One region of the Anaerosinus gibii genome, then DNA from elsewhere that is predicted to be linked to it. Evidence: riboswitches for the same ligand, from Rfam matches in the RefSeq annotation. Region 1 holds a riboswitch; each other region holds the start of a gene.
The links. Region 1 has a riboswitch for cobalamin ahead of P3F81_RS03385 (TonB-dependent receptor). Riboswitches for the same ligand answer to the same signal wherever they lie in the genome.

Region 1 (3,262 bases):
CAACCAAAAATCACCTTTCTCGTTTAAAGTAATCGTATCTTGAATCTGGGCATTGAACAGCTTCTGTTCATAATAGGTACGCCACCGTTTAAAGACACTTATCGTAGCTTGTTGATATTGTTTTAACCGCCAACCATCCATATCCATCTTTTCTTTTGAAGTATCAATTAAAAACTCGAACAGATGCTTATCGCCGATTTTATAAGTTCCATCAATTTTAAAGCCTAATTTATCCATGTCATATTGGCTCCAGTAATAGTTTGGCGAACGCCAATTCACCGTCGTATCGACCTTTTCTTTTTCCTGCCAATCGTCTACTGCATAGCGTTTAGTCTGGTCGAGATAGTTTACACTCCACCCCCATTCTAAATTGCCAACTGTATCACGCCGTCCAATTAACGTTTCTTTGCTGGTAATGTCCTGATGACGGTAGTTATAGATTGGGTCAAGATATCCTGGCAAATCTATATTAGGTATATTTCCATAATTCGCATTCAGCGGGAAAGGATAATGACGGTCAATTTTCTTCCAAGTGTATTTTGCCAGCCAATGATCATCCTGCCATTTTAAAATTGCATCCGTATTTTTGTAATCATTCGTTTTACGCCAACGATCTGTTGTACTCGTTGAATCTATGTCTTTCTGGTAAAGCCTTATATTATCAATATAACTTTTAAAATATCCGATATAATTTGCATGGGCATTATTAATTGGGCGCAATTGTTCCGACGCTTTATTTAACGCTGCATAAAAATTAGGATCGGTTGCAAGCGTTATTCGAAGGTTATCTTGGGTCAGCCCAGAATAAGCATTTAGAGTATCATATCCATTCGCTTGTAAAGTCGAAACCATCCGATCTAATCGTATTTTTCCGTTCCCATCGGTTTGATGCGTATAATCTTTTAATTTTTTAACATATCCGTCATAAAGGCTAGTATCTACCGATTTATTCGTATATTTAAAATCACCATCACTTTGGTCGCGATTGAGTCCAAACATAATACTGCCAGAACCTAGTGGAGCATCGATCTGTAAAGCACCTTGGAACCCATCGTAGGAACTTTTACCAACGGATGCATCGATATTGGCTTTCGTTGGGCGTTTCGTTACGATATTGATTACGCCTCCCATATAGGTGCCACCAAACCTTGCCGGTACATAGCCACGATATACTTCAATTCGTTCGACATTTTGGACAGGAATAGTCGAGATATCCGCCGCCGCATCGCCACCGAGATTGAATAATACGCCATCGACAAAGACACCAACCTGCGCCGAGGTTGACCCACGAACCGTGACTGTCGTATATTGCCCTTTCCCATTTACTTCTCTTACATGTACCCCCGGTACCATTTTGAGAAGTTCCGGCAGTGTTTTCTGCTCGCCCTTATAATCATCCGGGCGAATAACCGTCACTGTGCCTGGCGATAATTTTGATTCCCAGTCAGGGCGTTTTGCTTCAACGGTAACCGTATCTAACGTATAACTATCTAGCTCACTATCTGTACTTGCCAATACTACTGGTTCTTTTGCTTCTGTTACTTCTTCATTCATCTGATCAGCCTCTTGCTTTGCTTCATCTGCCCACACGATTCCATTTGGCATAGCAAAACCTAAAGCCAACGTACAAACCACACATGCCGCAATTTTTTGATAACGATGTGTGTTTTTTATTTTGCCTTGATATAACCTTTTGCTTTTCATCTTACTCATTCTCATCCTTACTTATAAAATTCAATAAATAAAAAAACTTCTGCCACGTTTGACAGAAGTTGATATGGTTGCATAGGAAATACTCCTAGCATCATAATCCCCTTCCCATCGCTCGCAGGTCTAACGGTGATTGTCTAATAGGCAGTTCTTCTGGCTTCAGATCATCGCTTGGCTACGCCTTCCCAAGATTTCTCCCAGTGACATAAATGTAACCTCGCTCCCTGTTACAGCGGCGGGACCGCACCGGTTTTTCACCGGACTTCCCTATTAAGTCTTTCGACACCTATTTCTTCACTATTTATTTTTTATTAACTTTGCTTTAGATTGATTTTCTTAACTTCTTATTCTGCGTTTTTTTACCCCGTTGTGCATATTTAAAACGCAGTTTGTTTAACTCTTTTAGCAATGCAACATAATGACGAGCTGAAATGGTAATCATTTCTTCTTTGTCATTATTTTTTATATTGTTTTCAATTTCCTCAATCATATATTTTATCTTCTTCACGTTACATCGTTGACTTTTATAGTCAAAAACCTTCCTTTCTTTACACCTATTGCTCGAAGATAACTCTTCTACCTTATGCTTAATACAAGAACAATCAACTTAGCTATAAATTAAAATAATGATAAATTAATTTTTATTTATATAAATTAGAATAAAAAATGTGAAACTTTCTATCGCCAATAAAAATTTTCTTTTCATTTTACGAGACAAAATTTCACATTTTTAATCCTGTTAGAATCCCTATATGAAGCCACCATGCTTGAATTTTAACTTTTCTGGATTTACAAAATGAAAAATTCACTTTTCAACGAAAAAATAACTGTTGAAGAATAAAGAAATGCTTTCTTCCTTTCAACGCATTTTCATCAGCGAAAATTTTCCGAATAAAATACTTTATTCAGACTCATTTTATAACCCAGATCTGTACTGCGCAGACACTCCTTGGATGCTAGAAACAGTTGGTGCTCTGACTTAAGTTCATTGCTATCCTATCCCTTTGCAAGAGGTTTTCGATACGATAGCTCACTTTTACAGTTGCGCGACAGCGTTGGAATTGAGTTTGACTCTCACCGAACTTTCCCATAAAGTTTATTTATTGCACTTGCTTTAATAAATTAGCAATAAATATTCACCTGTTTCCCGTTTATATTTAATTGTCAAATCTTTCATTCATTATCATATAAATTCTAATCTAAAAAATAAAAAAGTCCTCTGCCTATGATAGACAGAAGACTACAAATTCAAAATAATCTTAACATAAAAACATGTCAATAAAATTCAGAAATCTCCTCCCCATCGCTCGCAGGTCTAACGGTGATTGTTAAATAGGCAGTTCTTCTGGCTCCAGATCATTGCTTAGCTACGCCTTCCCAAGATTTCTCCCAGTGACATTCATGTAGCCTTACTCCCTGTTACAGCGGCGGGACCGCACCGGTTTTTCACCGGACTTCCCTATTAAGTCTTTCGACACCTATTTCTCCTATGTAATTCTAAGATAAAATTTGTTATCCTTTACAAAAATAGAGTATACTCCTTTTTTTCTGA
Region 2 (3,262 bases), 900 kb from region 1:
TTGCAGGCGTTGCAAACGTTTCACTTGCATGGCTGATAATATCTTTACGATTAAACAAGTTTTCAACACTTAAAGAAAGAGTACTTTCATCATCTATTTGATAATCCACATTAAGATTTGCCAATAAATATGGTTTTACTTTATAAGAATGTTCACTGCTTGGTGTAATCACACGATCGGCAAGATAATTCATCATTAAGCTCGCTGTCCATTGCTCTTTTTGATACGTAACACCACCATTTAATTGCCATCTGCCATAGTTTCTATCCCAATAAGTTTTCGCCCCCGGTTTATCTGTAGAAAATTTTGACTCTGGATTGTTATATACTACGCCATAATTATAAGACCAACCATTATTTTCTTTGACTTCTGCACTTAATTCAATCCCTGTATTTCTTAAATCTTCATTCATATAATAATACCAGGTTTCACTACCAACTTTTTGTGCGCTAGAGCTGATATTATCTTTGATTGTATAATTAAAAAGTGCAACTCGCCATTTATGATCTTCGTGATTTTTCTTCCAGCCAAGTTCATAATGCATACCTGTTTGTGGTCTTAAATCCGCATTACCAATAACAATACTACCCTCTTTAGAATACATCTGACCAAATGTAGGCATAACAAAGGATTGTCCAATGCTTGCATAAATGCTTTCATCTTCATTTATCTTATGTAAAAATTGTCCCTGTGCGCTAAAGTTATTAAAATTTTTATCTTCATCAGCACCGGTCGTCCAGCTTTCCCTACCACTCAACGTAAAAGTATCACTGTCATTTAATTCCGTTTCCCATTGTCCATAGACAGAAAAATTATTTCGTGACCGATTCTGATCTGCAGAACTACGCAAATTTGGTTTATATACCTCATTTTGATATGTTGTCCCAAAAAGAATTTTTCCATTTTCTTGTTCCCATACTTTTTGAACATCAAAGCCAGATGTTCGATTTTTTTCTAAAGTATTTGTAGAAAGTGTTGGCACTTTATTTTTCTTTCCTGCCGTCGTATAAAAGGTGTATGCCGTACTATCAAGTGAATTTGCATTATAGAAAACATTCCCCGTTACGTCATCAGATTTATAATTAAATTGCAAAAAATCTTTCGTGAATTTATGACGTCTTTGAATTTGATCCGTTCCACTTAAATCCTCCCATCCATCAGCAAAGGAGGTAGAACGACGATTTAAAGCTTCATCATGCATGTATACCATGTCCCATTTATCATCAAAAGAATAATTTAACGTAAAATTATTCTTTTCAGAATTATTACAATTTGTTTCCATTGTTCTATTTCTTGTATCTTGCGTTTGACTTACACCATTTACTTCGCCCCACTTATCATAAGTATAACTAAAGCCAACTTTATTTTCTTGCACATTTAAGTTGTAATTCTCTTGTCCATAATTCCCAAATCCTGTAGAAATAGTAGTTCTACTTATATTTTGCTTAGATTTCTTTGTAATAATATTAATAACTCCGCCAGTAGCTTCACTACCATATAAAACAGATCCACCGCCTTTTACTACTTCAATTCTCTCAATACTTTCAAGTGGAATATCTTCCAAATTATATAAACCGCGTAAATTAAGTGGTGTTCCATTAATCAATACCAGCGTCCCTTTTTCTACCCCACGAATAATAATTTTACTTGTCATCGTACTATTGGTAACTCCACCTGGCCCTTTTGCTTCATAAACCAATCCTGTCGCCATAGATAATGCCTGCTGCACATTACGTGCCCCTGTGCGATGTAAGTCCTCTGCCGTATATACATCAGTTGACGCTGCAACATCAATATCTTTCTTTTCATATCTTTGTGCAGTAACAACGACAGTATCAAGTTCATACTCATCTTCAACTCCACTCGCATATCCCAGTGAAGATACAGCTAACGTAGATAATCCTATCGCTATAATTTTCTTTAAATGATTCTTTTTCTTTTGATTTAATAAATTCATTATCTTTCTCTCCTCTTCTTTCCCTGTTACAATAATTACCCTAAAATGTCGCTACTCCATCATCTCCTAAAATGAATATCTATAGAAAAAACCTTCTCTTTATTTATATAGAGAAGGTTTTTCATAGCAAATTATATTCATAAAAACACTACTAAATTAGCTTTAATACAATAAAAACTAATGCATCTTTTGAATAGAATCATTTTCTACTATCCCCTCCCCATCACTCGTGGGTCAACGGTGATTGTCAAATAGGCAGTTCTCCTGGCTCTAGTTCATCGCTTGCTCAGTCTTCCCAGAATTTCTTCCAGTGACATTTATTGAGTTCACTCCCTAATACAGTGGCGGGACCGCGTTGGCTTTTAACCAACTTCCCTATTAAACCGCTATGGTACCTATTCCATTTTATTTAATTTTTATTTCGTAATAAATGCAAAGTGTAGGTTCCAACAATCGTACCATCATTCTTTTTTAGCGGCACTTCAACAGCTGCAACATATGTGCCATTTTTACTAATAGCCGCTGCAATATTTGGTCCTTTAGTTGGAATTTGTGCTTCAACTTCACCAGTTTCTAAATTTAATATTCTTAATCCATGAACTTCTACATTTTTTGTTTTTGTATTTTTTCCTACTGCAATTGCAGCATAGGGATAAGCAAAAGCTAAGTCTTCTACTGCACCGCCAGCTTGCCAGCGATAAAGGAACTCACCGGTTTTATTAAACACATAAACACTATTACTACCCGGATGTTCTACCGGAGTTGGTAATTGCCAGTTTGCACTGTTATAGGTATTAAGTGTAGAGAAAACTACATAATCCTTAATGACAAAAGCATCTCTTCCTACTGCGTTTAAATAAACAGCACCAAACTTTTTCGGTTCACTCAAAGCGCGTTCCCATAGCAAATTACCCTTTTCATCGTAGAGAAAAGCTCTTCCATCGCTCGCCATTGCCGACACAAAATTTCCATCTGCACTAATATTCGGACTGCCACGCATTGCAGTTTTTTCATAAGGAATGATTCCTGCAATCTGCACGCTATTTTTTATTTCTCCTGTCTTAGCATTTACATAATATAGCGAATCAGCAAATTCATACTGAATTCCTGAAACATTTGCCGTACCAAATACTAAGGTATTCATTTTTTCATCCACGCTAATCCAATCTACCCATGCATCTAGGGTACTTGCATTTGGCATTGCCCATTTTTTATCGCCCTGCTCACCAAAGCAAAAAATCTTTGCCCGATAAACGATTTTTCCCTTTTTGTCATTTTCATAGCGTTTACTCAAGAAATACACAT
Region 3 (3,262 bases), 610 kb from region 1:
TACCATCAGGAACTGTAGGGATTATTGCTGTTGCCTGGAGAATGATTGCAGAATATTTGCCATTTTCTATTGGATTTTATTATACAATTAAAGTTTTTGGACGAGAATTTTTAACAAAACAGTTAAAATAATAAAGGAGTTTATGATGTCAACAAATAAAAATATTTCAATTGGAATCATGATAATAATTGCTGCTATTACTATATTTTCTAATTTATCTGGATTTCCTTTATTAGATCCTGATGAACCGGTCTATGCAGAAACTCCTAAAGAAATGATTTTATCGAATGATTTTTTATCTCCAAAGATTTACGGTGAATATTGGTATGATAAGCCACCGATGTATTATTGGCTTGTTGCGATGAGTTATCAAGTATTTGGTATAAATGATTTTGCGGCAAGATTCCCATCAGCATTTTTATCTTTGCTTAGTATTATTGCAATATACTTTTATGGTAAAAAATTATTTAATCATAAAGTGGGAATCTATAGTGCTTTAATTTTAGTAACAAGTATTGAATTTTTTTATTTAGGTAAAGCTGCTGTTACAGATATTACATTAAATTTTTGTTTAATGGTTTCGCTCTTTGCATTTTTAAGTAGACAATATTATACATTTTATATTTTTGCAGGCTTAGCAGTTTTAACTAAAGGGCCCATAGGCTTATTTTTTCCTGGTGTAATTGTATTTTTGTACTTAGTATGCTTAAAAAAATTTCATCTTTTATCTGAAATGAAAATTTTATCTGGAAGCATTATTTTTTGCTTGGTTGCGTTGCCATGGTATATTTATATGTATAGTTTGCATGGAAGTGCATTTATCGATAGTTTTCTTGGTTTTCATAACATAACGAGATTTACATCGCCAGAGCATCCTAGTGGACTATTATGGTATTATTATCTTCCAGTATTATTAGTTGGGTTTTTCCCTTGGATAACTTTGCTTTTTCAATCTATCTATAAATCTTTTTCCGATTCTTATGGAAAATTTGATCATTTATTATTTCTAAATCTATGGGCAGTAATCATTTTATTGTTTTTTTCTATATCAAAAACAAAACTTGTATCGTATATACTGCCAATGTTTCCAGCATTAGCAATGTTGGTGGGATGGTATCTTGATAAGTTAACCGGTAGAAATTATTTTGGTTCCAAAAGGTCTTGGGGCTGGATTGGATGCTTACTATTTTTATCGGCAACTTTTGTTTATGGCTGTACAATTGGGATAAAAGAAATGCCACAAGCGGAAATTGGGTTTATCAGTTTAGCTTCTACCATTATCCTGATGTGTTTAGTAACGATTTTCTTTCTTTTAAAACGAAATATTGAGATAGCTTTTAAAAGTCAGGTAGTAGGAATGATGATTTTTTCTGCTGTGTTAGTAAATTTATTATTTCCGAAAATTGCACCTGATTTTACGAGTCAGCATGTAAGTAACGTTTTTTTAGAGCAATATGATGGAACTAGCGATGTTTATATTTCTAAATTTCTTCGCCCAGGAATTTCTTTCTATAGTGGAATTTACGGCAATGAGCTAGTTTTTTCTCCTAAATCTATTCCTGATTTAGAAAAAGTTTTTACGAATAAGAAAACCTATTTTATTCTAAGAGATATCGATTATGATAGATTGCCACAGTCTACGATAAATCAACTTACAATAATTAACCAAATCGATAATAAACTCATACTAGTAGAGACTAGATTTATAAAGTAAATTTTTATTATATAGCAGGATTTTATCTATAGATATTGAAATAAGAGAAGATAAATGACTAAGGAAACAGGTGCTTAATTGCTTAAAAGGGAAGTCCGGTGTGATACCGGCGCGGTCCCGCCACTGTATTAATGAGTATCTTTACCTATGCCACTGGCGATTGCTGGGAAGGCGTAAAGATATGATGATTTTAGCCAGGAGACCTACCTGTTTTAACGCACACCGTTACTATAAACAGCCTTGTTTATAAGCGACCTACGGATGATGGGCAGGTGGGTAATTAAGCTTCTACAACTGTTATTTTTAATATGTGGTTGTTTGCGTTTTTTTACCCTCTGCCTTTGCAGGGGGTTTTATTTTTGAAAAAATTTTTAAAATCGGGGTTTACAACAGGAACCTGTGTGGCTGCAGCTACGAAGGCAGCATTGCTAGCCCATAAAGGAAGCTATCTCAACACAGTAAATATTCAAGCGCTTTCGGGTGAAATACTTTCGATTCCGATTGAACATGTGGAAAAAAAGAGCGAAAATGAAATATTTGCTGCTGTTAGAAAGGACTCTGGTGATGATCCGGATATTACAAATGGGATAATCATCGAAGTTAAAGTTCTCATCTCTGCTCAGCATAAAGACATTATCATTAAAGCTGGAACAGGAGTAGGAATCGTAACTAGGCCAGGGTTAGCTGCTAAAGTAGGACAACCAGCGGTGAATCCCGGACCAAGAAAAATGATTACCAATGTAGTAAAAGAAATATTAAAAGAAGAGTATGGCTGTGAAATTACGATTATCATTCCTCGTGGAGTTGAGTTAGCGAAAAAAACATTAAATCCAATTTTAGGTATTGAGGGAGGATTGTCCATTATTGGCACCTCTGGAATAGTAAGACCTATGTCAGAGGAAGCTTTTAAAGATTCATTGGCACCTCAAATTGATGTTGCTAAAGCAAAAGGGCTAGATACTTTAATTTTTGTTCCTGGGAAAATAGGATATGATGCTTGTATTGACAATTTTGGGTTAAGGGCAGATGCAATAGTACAGACTAGTAATTTTATTGGCTTTATGCTGGAAAGTGCAGCTGAAAGAAAGATTCAAAATATTTTATTTGTTGGTCATTTAGGAAAATTAATTAAAGTTGCCGGTGGGATTTTTCATACACATAATAGAGTTGCAGATGCTCGTCTTGAAATTTTAGCGGTGTATGCAGCTTCTTTAGGAGCATCTACAGGAGTAGTTAGAGATATTTTAAATACGACTACGACAGAAGCTGCAATTGAAATTTTAGAAGAAAATCATATTGAAGGAATTTATGATCTGATTGCACAAAGAATTAGTTATCGAGCAATGCGCTACGTTTATAATGAAATTTGTATTGGCGCTGTTATCACCAGTTTAGATGGTACAATTTTAGGAATAGATGAAAATGCAAAAAAAATCGGAGGAGTTTTAGGGTGGAACATAAAATAATTGTCGTTGGTATAGGCCCAGGATCAGAAGATTATTTATTACCAATTGCAAAAAAAACGATTGATTTTGCAAAGGTTTTAGT

Region 2: another riboswitch for cobalamin. It lies ahead of P3F81_RS07775 (TonB-dependent receptor plug domain-containing protein); the one in region 1 lies ahead of P3F81_RS03385 (TonB-dependent receptor).
Region 3: another riboswitch for cobalamin. It lies ahead of cbiD (cobalt-precorrin-5B (C(1))-methyltransferase CbiD); the one in region 1 lies ahead of P3F81_RS03385 (TonB-dependent receptor).

The regions. Positions count from the first base shown of each region.
Region 1 covers NZ_CP120678.1:721,732-724,993, reverse strand. Annotated here, with positions in the region: gene P3F81_RS03385 (TonB-dependent receptor) at 1-1,554, opposite strand, end outside; cobalamin riboswitch at 1,837-2,015, opposite strand; gene P3F81_RS03380 (hypothetical protein) at 2,033-2,200, opposite strand; cobalamin riboswitch at 2,658-2,870, opposite strand; cobalamin riboswitch at 3,029-3,207, opposite strand.
Region 2 covers NZ_CP120678.1:1,619,721-1,622,982, forward strand. Annotated here, with positions in the region: gene P3F81_RS07775 (TonB-dependent receptor plug domain-containing protein) at 1-1,957, opposite strand, end outside; cobalamin riboswitch at 2,195-2,371, opposite strand; gene P3F81_RS07780 (outer membrane protein assembly factor BamB family protein) at 2,367-3,262, opposite strand, start outside.
Region 3 covers NZ_CP120678.1:1,333,180-1,336,441, reverse strand. Annotated here, with positions in the region: gene P3F81_RS06375 (lysylphosphatidylglycerol synthase transmembrane domain-containing protein) at 1-131, shown strand, start outside; gene P3F81_RS06370 (ArnT family glycosyltransferase) at 146-1,714, shown strand; cobalamin riboswitch at 1,766-1,939, shown strand; gene cbiD (cobalt-precorrin-5B (C(1))-methyltransferase CbiD) at 2,074-3,180, shown strand; gene cbiE (precorrin-6y C5,15-methyltransferase (decarboxylating) subunit CbiE) at 3,165-3,262, shown strand, end outside.